DNA from 4 places in the Micromonospora yongxingensis genome. Region 1 is predicted to be linked to each of the others. Evidence: riboswitches for the same ligand, from Rfam matches in the RefSeq annotation. Region 1 holds a riboswitch; each other region holds the start of a gene.

Region 1 (3,176 bases):
CCGCGGACCTCCGCCACGGCGTACGTCTGGCCGGCCGAGGCGCGTGCGCCGTGGTCGGAGACGTACATCGTGTCCGGTGAGCCGTCCGGGCGCAGGGCGATGTCGTTGACCAGTGGTGCGTCGTGATTCGGCGCGCTGTGCAGGATCACCGCCGACGAACCGCGCGACGGGCACGGCGCGGCCGGCGGCACCGGAGTCGGTACGCCCGGCGGCTGCTGGTTGCAGCCGTGGAAGGCGGGCCGGTTGGTGGCGAAGTCCGGGTCGATGGTGACCAGGCCGGTGCGGGCCGTGCCGATGGTCCGGAACGGCGCCTTCATCAGGTCGAAGTAGTGCGACCAGTCCCAGTAGGGGCCCGGGTCCCAGTGCATGCCGCGGACGTTCCCCGCGATGGTGCCGGGCACGTTGTCGTGGCCGATGATGTGCTGGCGGTCCAGCGGGATGTTGAGCTTCGTCGCCAGGTGCCGCACCAGCTTGGCCGAGGTGCGGTACATCGCCTCGGTGTACCAGGTGCCCTGGCCGGCGAAGCCCTCGTGCTCGATGCCGACGGACTTGGCGTTGACGTACCAGTTGCCGGCCTGCCAGCCGACGTCCTTGGTCTTGACGTGCTGGGCCACGTAGCCGTCGACCGAGCGCAGCGTGTAGTGCCAGCCCAGGTAGTCCGCCTGCTTGACCAGGTCGACGCTGGGCGCGAAGTAGCCCTCGGTGTCGTGGATGACGATGTACTCGATCTTCTGCTGTGCCGGGCGGTTGCCCAGGTCGTGGTTGCCGTAGTCGCCGGCACCCGGCCCGTACTTCTCGTACGGGGCGGGAATCCACTCGCAGGCGAGGCGGACCGGGCACTCCAGCCCGTCGGGCCGTTCCGTCCGCCGCAGCCCGAGCCGGTGCAGCGCGCTGGCGTCCGGGTTGACCGCCTGGGCGGTCAGGGTGACCTGGTGGCCGTCGTCGGTCCGCCGGCTCGCGCCGACGCGGATCTGGTCGTACACCTCGTCGGCGAAGGCCGCCGCGGCGTCCTCGGTGTCGGCGCCGGAGTACCGGGCCACCGCGCCGTACCAGGCCCCGGGGTCACTCACCGCGCCGACCGGGCCGCCGAGATCCCTCTGGTACGAGGAGAGCAGCGCGGCCCCGCCGCGGATGTTGGCGGCCGGATCGGAGCGGAGCGTCTCCGTGCCGACTCCGACGAGGCTCGCCGCTGCCTGGAGGGTCTGCAGCGCCGCCGCCGCGGGCGGGGCCTGCCGCGATCCCGTCACCGTGGGCGCGGTGACGGTCAGCGGCCGGGACTCGTCGCCGCGCGGGTCCTCGCCCTCGTCGACGTGGCCACCGGCGGGCAGCGTGGTGACGTGGGCGGCGTCGGTCAGGTGCAGCGGCCCGTAGCCGCCACTGGTGCTGGGGGTGCCGGGATGGGTGTCCCACCGGGACTCCAGATACGAGACGCCGAGCAGGATGCTTTCCGGAACGCCGTACTCGGCGGCTGCGGCGGCGTACTGCTGCTGGCGGTCGGCGGTGGGCGCGGCGGTGGCCGGCCCGGGTAGTGGTACGGCGGTCAGGGCGGCGACCACGGTGGCGGCGAGCAGCGCGCGCCGGCCGGTCGACAGGGTTGGATGGTGCATCGAACCCCCTAGATATAGCGAGTACACGTGAGGTCACCTTCGCGCCGTCCGGGAGTCCGCGTCAATATCTTTCCGAATATCGGCGCGATAGGAAACAAATCTCCGGCCACGGTGGGTGATCCCGTCGGATCGGTACGGAGTGTCACGGCCGCGCGGGTTGCGGATCGGTAACAGCCGTCTCTACTCTGGTCATTCGTCGGCCCGACAGCAGGTCCACCCAGCCCGGGCGGTAACGGACCGACACCGCCGAGTCGCTTCCGAGCGAACCGGGGACCCAGGTTTTCCGGGGTGAATCCGCAACCACTGCGGTAGGGCGCCAACTTCCCGCCCGAACCCGTCAGCTAACCCGGTAGGCGGTCAGGAAGAAGGAGTACGGAACCCGGTGGCTCACCATGCCCCGCGGCCGTCGTCCGAACGGTCGGCGTCAGCCGGCCTGACGTCGATCGTGCCGCGCCCACGCTGGTCCCGCTTCACCACCGCCCTCGCCGCACTGGTCGGCGTCGCCGTCGTCCTGACCGGCAGCGCGACCGCGGCCCACGCGGACCCGTCCGTCGCCGAGATCGAGCGCCAGATCGACGCCGACTGGAACAAACTCGAACCGATCATCGAACGGCACAACGCCACCCGCACCGACCTGGCCGCCAAGCGCAGGCAGGCCGACGCGCTCGCCGCCCGGATCGCCCCGCTGGAACGCCAGGTCGACGCGGCGATGGACAAGGTCAGCGCGCTCGCCGTCCGCGCCTACAAGGGTGAGGCCGTCTCCACCGTCAACGCCGTGTTGGGCAGCCGGTCGCCGAGCGAGGTGGTCGGGCAGCTCGAGATGCTCGACCGGTTCGCGCACAACCAGCAGGAGGACGTCGCGCAGGTCGCCGACCTGCGCGACGAGCTGGCCCGGCAGAAGGCGCCGCTGGACGAGATGGTGACCCAGCTGACCCGGACCGAAGCCCAGCTGGCGGCCAAGAAGAAGCAGATCAACGAGGAGATCGACCGGCTGCAGAAGCTGCGCCTCAAGGTGTACGGCAACGGTGGTGGCGGCCCGCTGCGTCCGGCGCCCTGCCCGGCCAGCTACCCGGGCGGCGGTGCCGGCGTGGCCGTCAAGTTCGCCTGCGCGCAGATCGGCAAGCCCTACGTGTGGGGCGCCGAGGGCCCGAACTCGTACGACTGCTCCGGCCTGATGCTGGCCGCCTGGGCCAAGGCCGGGGTTTCGCTGCCGCACAACGCCGCCCAGCAGAGCCGGGTGACCAAGGACGTCAGCAGGGCCGACCTGCGCGCCGGTGACCTGGTCTTCTACTACAGCGACATCCACCACGTCGGCATGTACGTGGGCAACGGCTGGGTCGTGCACGCCTCGCAGGCCGGCCAACCCATCAAGATGAAGAAGGTCGACGACGGCCCGATCCACAGCTACGGCCGCCCGGGCTGATCCCGGATGACCGGAGGGCCCGTCGCGATTCGTCGCGGCGGGCCCTCGTCGTTACCGGGTCAGCGCGTCGGCCAGGTGCGCCAGTGCTGCCAGGCGCGGCTCGGAGTGGGCCCCCGCTGGCCCTGGTACCGGGAGCCGTAGACCAC
Region 2 (3,176 bases), on a different contig from region 1:
CCCCGCCCCGGGTGCGACGGATCCTCATCGCGACGGTGGTACCGCTCTTCGTCGCCACCGTGCTCGCCGCGGTGGTGCTCTGGCCACGCGACGGGTCACCGCAGACCTCCGCCGGCACCGACGTGCCGCGCTACCACGGCACCGTCACCCGCGTGGTGACCGAGCCGTGCCCGCCGGCGGCACCGGGCCCGGAGGGCACCCCGGATGTCGGGGACGGGCCGTGCGGCACGGTCGATATCCGGGTGGCCGACGGGCCGGCCGCCGGCCAGCAGGTCCAGACCCCGGTGCCGGACGGACCGGGCGCACCGCGCGTCGAGGTCGGCGACGAGATCGTCCTGGTCGAGCTGACCGATCCCACCGATCCGACCGCCAGCAGTTGGAACATCGCCGAGCACCAGCGCGGCACGTCACTGATCTGGCTGGCGGTGGTGTTCGCCGCCGCGATCGTCGCGTTCGGCAGGTGGCGGGGCCTGGCCGCGCTGGGCGGGCTGGCCGCCAGCTTCGCCATCCTGCTCACCTTCGTGCTGCCGGGGATCGGCGCCGGCCGATCACCCCTGCTGGTGGCGGTGGTCGGTGCCGCCCTGATCATGTTCGTGGTGCTCTACCTGACGCACGGGGTCACCGCGCAGACCTCGGTCGCGGTGCTCGGCACCCTGGGCAGCCTGGTGCTGACCGGCGTGCTCGCCACCATCGCCACCGCCGCCACCCACCTCACCGGCTTCGGCAGCGAGGACGCCACCACCCTGTCGATGTTCCAGGCCAACGTCGATCTGCACGGCCTGCTGCTCGCCGGGATCATCATCGGCTCGCTCGGGGTGCTCGACGACGTGACGGTCACCCAGGCGGCCACCGTCACCGAGCTGGCGAACGCCAACCCGGGGCTGACCCGGTTGCAGCTCTACCGGGCGGCCACCCGGGTGGGCCGGGCGCACATCGCCTCCACCGTCAACACCATCGTGCTGGCGTACGCGGGCGCCTCGCTGCCGCTGCTGCTCCTGCTGACCGCCGACACGCGGCCGATCGAACAGATCCTCACCAGCGAGTTCCTCGCACAGGAGATCGTCCGCAGCGCGGTCGCCACGCTCGGCCTGATCGCCGCCGTACCGCTGACCACCGGCCTGGCCGCCGTGGTGACCGCGGCCGGCGCGGCCGGTAACACCCCGGTCGCCGACCCGCCCGCCGGACGACCCAGGCCCGATCGCGCGGAGGCACTGGCGGCACTCAGCTCCCCCCGCACGGGTCGACAGGACCCGACCGGACCGGATCCGGCGGGGGCCACACCCCCATCCACCGCCACCGACCGGTGGCCCGAGCCCGACAGGAGCACGGATACGGCATGGTGACACTCCTCAGCGTGACGAGGTGGGGCATCCGCCCTGAGAACCGCGTCACTGGTCACTCAACGCCATGGCGAAATGACGCTTTTAGTCGGCATCAGGACGTAGCTCAGCCGGTCGCCTCTCGGGTAACCTCGCTGCCGGTCACCGCCGAAGGCGCGACGCAGCGCCTGCGGTGCCACCGCCCAATCGCCAGCCGGCGAGCCGGGGACCCAGGTATGTGGGGTGAATCCGCGTCAGCGGTAGGGGCCACTTCCGCCCCGAACCCGTCAGCTAACCCGGTCGGCGGTCGACGGAAGGGAATACTGTGACGGCACCCCTACGCCGCTGGTTGACGCCCGTGGTGGCCGTGATCGCCGCACTGACCGTGCTCGCCGGCCCCCTCCCGGCCCACGCCGCCCCGACGACGCCCACCCCGTCCGGGCACGAGGAGGACGGCGAGCCCAAGCTGCTCAACGACGTCATCGAGAAGGCCAACCGCGACTACTCAGCCGCCAAGTCCAAACTGGACAAGTCCAAGAAGCGGCAGCTGGAGCTGGCGCTGGAGGTCGACAAGGCCAATGCCGAGCTGGAGGCGCTGGCCCCCCAGGTCGGGCAGATCGCCTCCCAGTCGTACCGGACCGGCCGGATCGGCGCCATCGCGATGTTGCTGGAGAGCGACGCCCCGGACTCGTTCGTCCAGCGCGCGGCGGTGCTCGACGAGATGAACATGGTCAACGAGAAGAAGCTCTCCGAGGTCAACGCGGTGAAGTCGCGCGCCGAGCAGGCCAAGCTGGCCCTCGACGCGGAGGTCCGCGAGCAGCAGAAGCAGACGGCCCTCATGGCGAAGGAGAAGCGCGACGCCGACAAGGCGCTCGCCCTGGTCGGTGGGAAGGGTTTCACCGGCGGGCTGGTGTCGGCGACCTCGCCGGTCGCCCGGCTCGGCCCGGGCCGGACCGCCGACGGTGACTGGAAGTCCGAGTCGTGCAGCGAGAACGACCCCACCACCTCCGGCTGCGTCACGCCGCGCACGCTGCACGCGTACAAGGAGGTCAAGCGGGCCGGCTTCAACCGGTTCGTCGGCTGCTACCGCTCCGGCGGGCCGTGGGAGCACCCGAAGGGTCGCGCCTGCGACTGGTCGTTGCAGAAGAGCGGCTTCAGCCCCTGGCACAACGAGGACACCCGGACGTACGGCAACAACGTGGCCGCGTTCCTCATCCGCAACGCCGACCGACTCGGCATCTACTACGTGATCTGGAACCGGCAGATCTGGTTCCCGGCGACCGGCTGGAAGTCGTACAGCGGGCCGTCGAACCACACCGACCACGTACACATGTCGATGCTCTGACCCGCGTGCAGAACGTCGAAGGGCCGTCCCGCGTCGCGGGGCGGCCCTCGTCGCGTCAGGCGGCGGCCGGACCGGGTGCGGTCGGCACGTCGAGCGGCGTGGTGCCGGCCGGCACCGCGGTCACCGGGCGCACCGCTCCGGCGGCGAGCCGGTACGACATCCCCACGACCGCGCACCGGCCCCGCACCACCTCGTCCGCCAGCACGGGCGACTGGGCCAGCAGCGTCTCGACGGTCTGTGCGATGTGGACGTCGACGATGCCGTCGATGTCGTCGATCCCGTCGGCGGCGGCGCGGCGAAGACTGGGCAGCACGGCGTCGACCACGGCACCCAGGTGCCCCTGGGGCGACGTGCCGGTGGTGACCGCTTCCCGGGCCGCCTGGACCGCACCGCACGAGTCGTGGCCGAGCACCACCACCAGCGGGGTGCCGAGCACGGTCACGGCGTACTCCACGCTGCCCAGGACCTCGGGGCCGGCCGTGTGCCCGGCCGTGCGGACCACGAAGAGGTCG
Region 3 (3,176 bases), on a different contig from region 1:
GGCCGGCGCCGGCCGGCTGCCCCGCTCTGCCGGCCCGGCCAGCCGGGCGCCCCGGGCCCCACCCGCACGCTGAGCCACCGGGACGCGTCCCGCCGCCGCACCTGTCGACTCATCCGCTCCGCACCCCGCCGACCCGTGGCCCGCCGCCGGTGGCCCGTGCGGATCCTCATCGCATCACTCTCTCCGCGAGGTGCCGACCATGGAGACCGTCGTCTTCCACCATTTCCTGACCGAGGTGCCGCAGGCCGCCGCCATCTGGTCAGCCCTGTTCCTGCTCGCTCTCACCGTGCTCGCCGTGCTCGTCGCCCGCCCGGAGCGGGACCAGCCGGCGGTGGACCCGGCGCCGGCGCCAAGCGCCCGGGAGGTGGCCGAGGCCGAGGCCGCCGACCTGCGCCGGTACGCCGAGGAGGTCGCCGTCGCCGCTGCCGGGGCTGCGCAGACCGCCCGCCGGCGGCGCACCGACTGGCTGACCGCTCAGGAAGAGGTGGAGCAGGCCTGGGCCAGGTACGACGAGGCGGACACCGCCGCCCGCCGGTTCGACGGGGCCGGCGCGCTGCCCACCCCGCGTACGCCGCGCACCCCCGCCGAGTACGCCGCCCGGGAGCGCTATCTGCATCGTGCGGCGATGGAGGCGCACTGGCGCGGTGACCTGTCCATGCGGCAGCTCGGTGACGTCTTCGCGCACCGCAACGGCTGGGATCCCCGCCGGCACCCCGTCGAGCAGGAGGCGCTGCTGAGCCGGGCGGTCCGGGACGCGCGGCTGGCCGACTACCGGGCCGCGGCCGGGCGGGAACGGTCGGCGTGGCGGGACGCGGAACTGGCCGCGGCCTCGGCCCGGGCGCTCGCCGAGGAGGCGTACGCGGCGGCGGCCCGGCTGCGCCCGAACACGCTACCGGCACGTCGCACGATGACCGCGGCGCTGCGTCCGGCGGCCGTGACGCGGTGGCGTCCGGCCCGGGTCGGCTGAGTCGTCGATTAGGGACGTGAGCCCGGTCACACCCGCTCGGAACCGGGCGCACGGCGCGATCGGCGCGATTGTTCCCGCGAATCCGGCGCCGTTGTCACCGGCCTGTCCGGTTCCCGCCCGCAGGCGCCTCCGTAACCGGTTGTCCCATCGAGTCGCGTCAGTGGCAATACGCGCAGAAATTGCTGCGCCATTTCAGGTTTACGCAGGTGAACCTGGCTTGGCAGGGTGGGAACACGACCAGTAGTGTCGTCCCGTCCGGTGCGGTAACCGTTCGCAAGAGGCGACGCCGCGCCGACCCGCTTAATCGTGATCAACGAACCGGGGACCCACCAGCAAGTCCGGGGTGAATCCGCGAGCCACGGCCGCGGTAGGGCGATCTTCCCGCCCGAATCCGTCAGCTAACCCGGTAGGCGGTGTCGGAAGGAGTTCCATCCTCGTGCAGCAACTCTCCACCCCTCGGTTGTTCCCCCGCCTCCACGGCGCCGCGGTGCCCCCGCCCATCCGTCTTGTGACGGTGAGCTGACCCCCCGGGTCACCGCCTCTTCCGCCCGGCCACGCCGGGCCATCCCCTGAGCGGTTCATCATCCGCGGACCACGGTCCGCGCGTTGGCGCCTGCCCGGATACCGGTCCGGCCCCGGTGTGCCGCTCTCCCCCTGATCCGTGGAGGACCCCGTGAAGCACACCCTGCAGCGTCAGCTCCGCCGCCTCACCAGCGAGCGCCCGTACCAGATCGTCGCCGCCTCCGCCGCGGCCCTCGCGATCGCCACCACCGGTGGCGCCCTGCTCGCCGGCACCGACGACGCCCCGGCCACCCAGCACACCGCGACCACGGTCGCCGAGATGCGCAGCGACACCGCTGCCTCCCGTGGCGACGCGCGCGACGCGTCCCCCTCGGCCAGTTCCGCGCCGACCACCACCGCTCCCGTGCCGGCCACCAGCGCCGCGTCGCCCGCCGCCAAGGCCAGCGGCAACCCGGACCTGACCCGTAAGCCGCAGCCGCCGAAGCCGCCCGCGACCAAGGTGCTCGACTACGACTACCAGGCGCAGAACACGTACTACAACTGTGGCCCGGCGGCCACCCGCAACGCCCTCAGCGCCACCGGCATCGACCGCACGCAGGACGAGCTGGGCGCCGAGCTGGGCACCACCGAGATGGGCACCAACTCCGCCCTGGACACCACCCGGGTGCTCAACGCCGAGGTGAAGGGCTCCCCGTACCGGACCCGCATGTTCGCCGGCACGCCCAGCCCGGCGCAGATGGACCAGCTCCAGGCCGACGTGGTCGCGGCCATCAGCGCCGGTCGCGGCGTGGTGGCCAACGTCGTCGGCGACGCCACCGACACCAACGGCGGCTGGCACTCCTACGGCGGTGGCCACTACATCGCCGTCGTGGGTTACAAGGACAACGGCCGGACCGTGCGGATCGCCGACTCGGCGAACGCCGCCGACCCGGCGTACTGGATCACCACGATCGACCTGGCGAACTGGATCGCCACTCGGGGTTACTCCGCCTGACCCGGGCGCAGCCGCCGCGGGCGCCGTCCCCCACGAGGGGCCGGCGCCCGCGGCGTCCGCGTCGGTGCGATCAGTAGCTGACGAAGCCGTACAGCGCGAGGTGGTTGGACTTCGTCCCGCTGACCGTGTGGTCGACTACGGACGGCTGCACGCTGCCCTTCACGAAGAGATAATCGATCTTGCTGGAGCCGCTGGTGGCCTTCGACCCGTAGCCGGTCATGCCGTACCCGCTCAGCGTGCCCGACGCGATGCCCGTGCGGTTCGCGTCGATGCCCACGATGCGGATCGTGGAGGCGTTCAGCAGGCTGGTCGCGTCCGCACCGAGGTGGATGCCGCTGTTGGCGATGCCCCGGTCGCCGTCGCCGGCGCACGCGTTCTGCCGGTTCTCCTGGGGTAGGTGCATCGTCGCGGCGAACACGCTGGTGCCGGTGGCCCTGATGGTGAACCGGGCCGCGATGGCGCTGGTCCGCTTCCACTTGTAGTAGTCGGTGCTGTCCGGGTCGCTGTTCGGCGGCTTGTAGAGCGTGCACCCGGCGCCGTTGTCGTAGGCCGTGCCGGGCTTGAGCCAGCCCGCGCTCCAGTACTTCGAGATGTCACCGGCGGCGAGGCCGAGCGTCCTGGTGTTCCAGATGATCCCGTTGGTCTGCTTCTTCTTGAGGTCACCGAGCGCCTGCGAGCTGCACCTGTGCGTGC
Region 4 (3,176 bases), on a different contig from region 1:
ACCTGCACGCGCTGGCGCACAACCGGGACCCCCGGGCGGTCCAGGTCGGCCGTCGGCGCGGCTCGATGGGCGCCCAGCACGCGCTGAGCCGTATCCCGCACGCGCCCGCGGAGCTGGACGCCATCCTGGCCGGCCTGGTCGACCGGGTCACCCGACGGATGCGGGCCGCCGGGCGCTCCGGGCGCACGGTGGTGTTGCGGCTGCGCTTCGGCGACTACACGCGGGCGACCCGATCGCACACCGTGGGCAAGGCGACCGCGGACACCGGCCCGCTGCTCGCCGCCGCGCGGGCGCTGCTGCGGGCGGCCCTGCCCGAGATCGATCGTCGGGGCATCACGCTGGTCGGCGTCTCGGTGGGCAACCTGGACGACAACCCGGTCCAGCCGGAGCTGCCGTTCCACCGCGACCCCGGCGCCGAGCTGGATGCCGCGGTGGACGCGGTCCGTGACCGGTTCGGATCGGCGGCGCTGACCCGGGCGGTGCTGCTGGGCAGGGAGCCGGGCGTCGAGATGCCGCTGCTGCCGGACTGAGGAGGCACCAGGCGCAGCGGTGCACGTCACAGCGGTTGTGGGGTTTGAGGGCGGCGGGAGTGGTGACGTTGTGGGGATCAGCCTGACAGGGGGGACCACCATGTCCGACGACACCAGCAACCGTCCGAGCCGGCGTGCGCAGCGCCCCGCCGACGTGACCGACCCGCTGCTCTGGCAGCTCGCCATGGACGTGCTGAGCGCGCACGAGCCGGACGAGGACGGCGCCTGCCGCAATCTGCTCTGCGCCGGCCAGACGTGGCCGTGCGCTGCGCGTGGCAGTGCGGAACAGTCGCTCCGGCTGGCCCGTGGCGCGGCCGACACATCGTCCACAGTCACATCCGAGCAGGGCGAGGGGGAAACGCCCCGCGCCCAGCGGCCGGCGGAGGATGTTCCCGCCGCGCGGCGGGCCTGGTCTGGTTCGGAGTCGGCGCGTTCGCAGGCGGCCGTCGCGGCGGCCTGACGCCACCTGCTCGACACACGCCGGCGGGCGTCAGAGAGAGAGCCGCTGACCCGGGAAGATCAGACCCGGGTCGGCGCCGATCAGCTGCCGGTTGGCCTCGTACAGGGCCTGCCAGCCGCCGGACACCCGGTTGGTCTCGGCGATCTCCGAGAGGGTGTCGCCCGGCTTGACCAGGTACGTCTCGCCGCCCGTCACCGGCGCGGTGCGCTGGTGGTTGCGGGTCGCCGGCTGCTCGCCGCGCGACGACCGCTCCTTCGGCTTGGCCGTCGAGCCGGACTTCGAGGTCGGCTTCGAGGACTTCGCGGTGGACTTCGTCGACGACTTGCTGGCGGAGCCGCCGCCCGACGAGCCGCCCTTCTTGCCGCAGGTGGGCCAGGCGCCGATGCCCTGCCCGTCGAGCACCTTCTCGGCGATGGCGATCTGCTCGCCGCGGCTGGCCAGGTCGGCGCGGGCCGCGTACTTCTTGCCGCCGTAGCCGGCCCAGGTGCTCTGCGAGAACTGCAGCCCGCCGTAGTAGCCGTTGCCGGTGTTGATGTGCCAGTTGCCGCTGGACTCGCACTGGGCGATCGCGTCCCAGTTGACCCCGGCCTGGGCCGGTGCGGCCGGGCCGAAGAGGGCGACGGCGCCGGTGACCGCGCCGACGGCCAGGGTGCCGACGGCGACGCGGCGGGTGGTGACCCGTCGATGACGGGGGGTGTAGTCAGACGTCATGTGAGCTTCCTCCACGCCGGCGAGGTGAGCTGTCGGGTTCGGGCCGAGGAGCCCGGCCGCGCGGTGGCGGCTTCACCCCGAGGTGACGTGCACCGAGGAACGTTGGGTCCCCCGCTCCTGCCCGGGTGACTGGGTTCCGACGACCGGGGGCAGGATTTGGCGTTACCGGTCGCGGTGTCCGCTGTGGCGGACCCGACCGACGTTAGGCACGGTCGGTGACGGTCGCCCACCCCCTGTGAACTTCTTCACCGGCTCACGCGGGGAGTCCCGCGCAGCGGTTGCGGGCCGTCGGAGACTGTGCACCGACCATCGTGGACCGCTTCCGATCAGGGGGTGGTCAGGTCTCGTGGCGCAGCCAGGCCGCGATCCGGCCGAGCAGCTCGACATGCCCCGACGACTCGTACGACCGCACGTCGTGACCGAGGGCGCTGTAGACGATCCGGCTGGTCCCGGCGGTGCGTGCCCAGACGAGCGGGTGCGTGGCGCCGCCCTCGTCGTGCACGTAGAGGGGCACGATGTCGGCGCTCTCGACCAGCGCCAGGTCGGTGTAGCGCTCGTCGTGGACCTCGATGTCACCGAGGCCGATGGTGATCGGATGCTCGACGCGGGTACGCCGGATGCGGCTCGGGCCGATCGGAGGGTGGAAGGTCCGGCCGTGCTCCCACGCGGCGCCGATCGTCGACCGCCAGCGCGGCAGACCGGGGAAGGCCAGCGTGGCGCTGTGGGTGGCGAGCAGGCTGCCACCGCGGCCCAGGAAGCCGTCGAGGACGCGGGCGAAGTCCTCGTCCTCGCGGATCGGGGTCGACCGGTCGGCGCTGGCGTTGACCACCAGCAGGCGGGCACCGTCCAGGGCGGTGGTAAGCCGGTCGACGGATGTCACGGTCGTCACCGGGCCGCCGATCAGGTCGCCGATCGCGGCACTTGTCTCGGCCAGCCGGTGCCAGGGGTCGGCGTGCGGACCCTCCCCGCTGAAGATCACGGTGTCGTCAGGCATGACCTCTCCCGGTGCCGGACCGGCCGGCGGGGCCCCGCTGATCGGGCACCCGCCGGCCGGTGGGGTCGATCGGTTACAGGGTGCGGGCCAGCCGGTCGGCGAGCACCCGGGTGAACCGGGCGGGGTCGGTCAGCTCGCCGCCCTCGGCGAGCACCGCCAGGCCGTACAGCAGCTCGGCGGTCTCGGTCAGCGCCGCCGGGTCGGTGCCCTGCTCGTGGGCCTTGCGCAGCCCCGCGACCAGGGGGTGACCCGCGTTGATCTCCAGGATCCGCTTCGTGGTGGGAATCTCGTGCCCCATCGCCCGGTACATCTTCTCCAGGGTCGGGGTGAGATCGTGCGCGTCGCCGACCACGCAGGCCGGTGAGGTGGTCAGCCGCGACGAGAGGCGGACCTCGCGGACGCTGTCGGCCAGCGTGGTGCCCAGCCAGTCGAGCAGAGCGGCGAACTCCTGCCGCTGCTGCTCACGCTCGGCCTCGGCCTG

The links. Region 1 has a riboswitch for cyclic di-AMP ahead of ACTWLT_RS08575 (C40 family peptidase). Riboswitches for the same ligand answer to the same signal wherever they lie in the genome.
Region 2: another riboswitch for cyclic di-AMP. It lies ahead of ACTWLT_RS22015 (coiled-coil domain-containing protein); the one in region 1 lies ahead of ACTWLT_RS08575 (C40 family peptidase).
Region 3: another riboswitch for cyclic di-AMP. It lies ahead of ACTWLT_RS28865 (C39 family peptidase); the one in region 1 lies ahead of ACTWLT_RS08575 (C40 family peptidase).
Region 4: another riboswitch for cyclic di-AMP. It lies ahead of ACTWLT_RS27900 (transglycosylase family protein); the one in region 1 lies ahead of ACTWLT_RS08575 (C40 family peptidase).

Annotation. Positions count from the first base shown of each region.
Region 1 is NZ_JBQXEO010000004.1:268,007-271,182, forward strand. Features, by position in the region: gene ACTWLT_RS08570 (N-acetylmuramoyl-L-alanine amidase) at 1-1,607, opposite strand, end outside; cyclic di-AMP (ydaO/yuaA leader) riboswitch at 1,842-1,977, shown strand; gene ACTWLT_RS08575 (C40 family peptidase) at 2,053-3,030, shown strand; gene dcd (dCTP deaminase) at 3,090-3,176, opposite strand, start outside.
Region 2 is NZ_JBQXEO010000019.1:68,074-71,249, reverse strand. Features, by position in the region: gene ACTWLT_RS22020 (YibE/F family protein) at 1-1,343, shown strand, start outside; cyclic di-AMP (ydaO/yuaA leader) riboswitch at 1,510-1,641, shown strand; gene ACTWLT_RS22015 (coiled-coil domain-containing protein) at 1,645-2,664, shown strand; gene ACTWLT_RS22010 (carbonic anhydrase) at 2,720-3,176, opposite strand, start outside.
Region 3 is NZ_JBQXEO010000034.1:28,606-31,781, forward strand. Features, by position in the region: gene ACTWLT_RS28855 (hypothetical protein) at 1-73, shown strand, start outside; gene ACTWLT_RS28860 (hypothetical protein) at 200-967, shown strand; cyclic di-AMP (ydaO/yuaA leader) riboswitch at 1,255-1,395, shown strand; gene ACTWLT_RS28865 (C39 family peptidase) at 1,629-2,483, shown strand; gene ACTWLT_RS28870 (hypothetical protein) at 2,554-3,176, opposite strand, start outside.
Region 4 is NZ_JBQXEO010000031.1:55,758-58,933, forward strand. Features, by position in the region: gene dinB (DNA polymerase IV) at 1-530, shown strand, start outside; gene ACTWLT_RS27895 (hypothetical protein) at 631-990, shown strand; gene ACTWLT_RS27900 (transglycosylase family protein) at 1,021-1,701, opposite strand; cyclic di-AMP (ydaO/yuaA leader) riboswitch at 1,702-1,873, opposite strand; gene ACTWLT_RS27905 (ThuA domain-containing protein) at 2,039-2,695, opposite strand; gene htpG (molecular chaperone HtpG) at 2,769-3,176, opposite strand, start outside.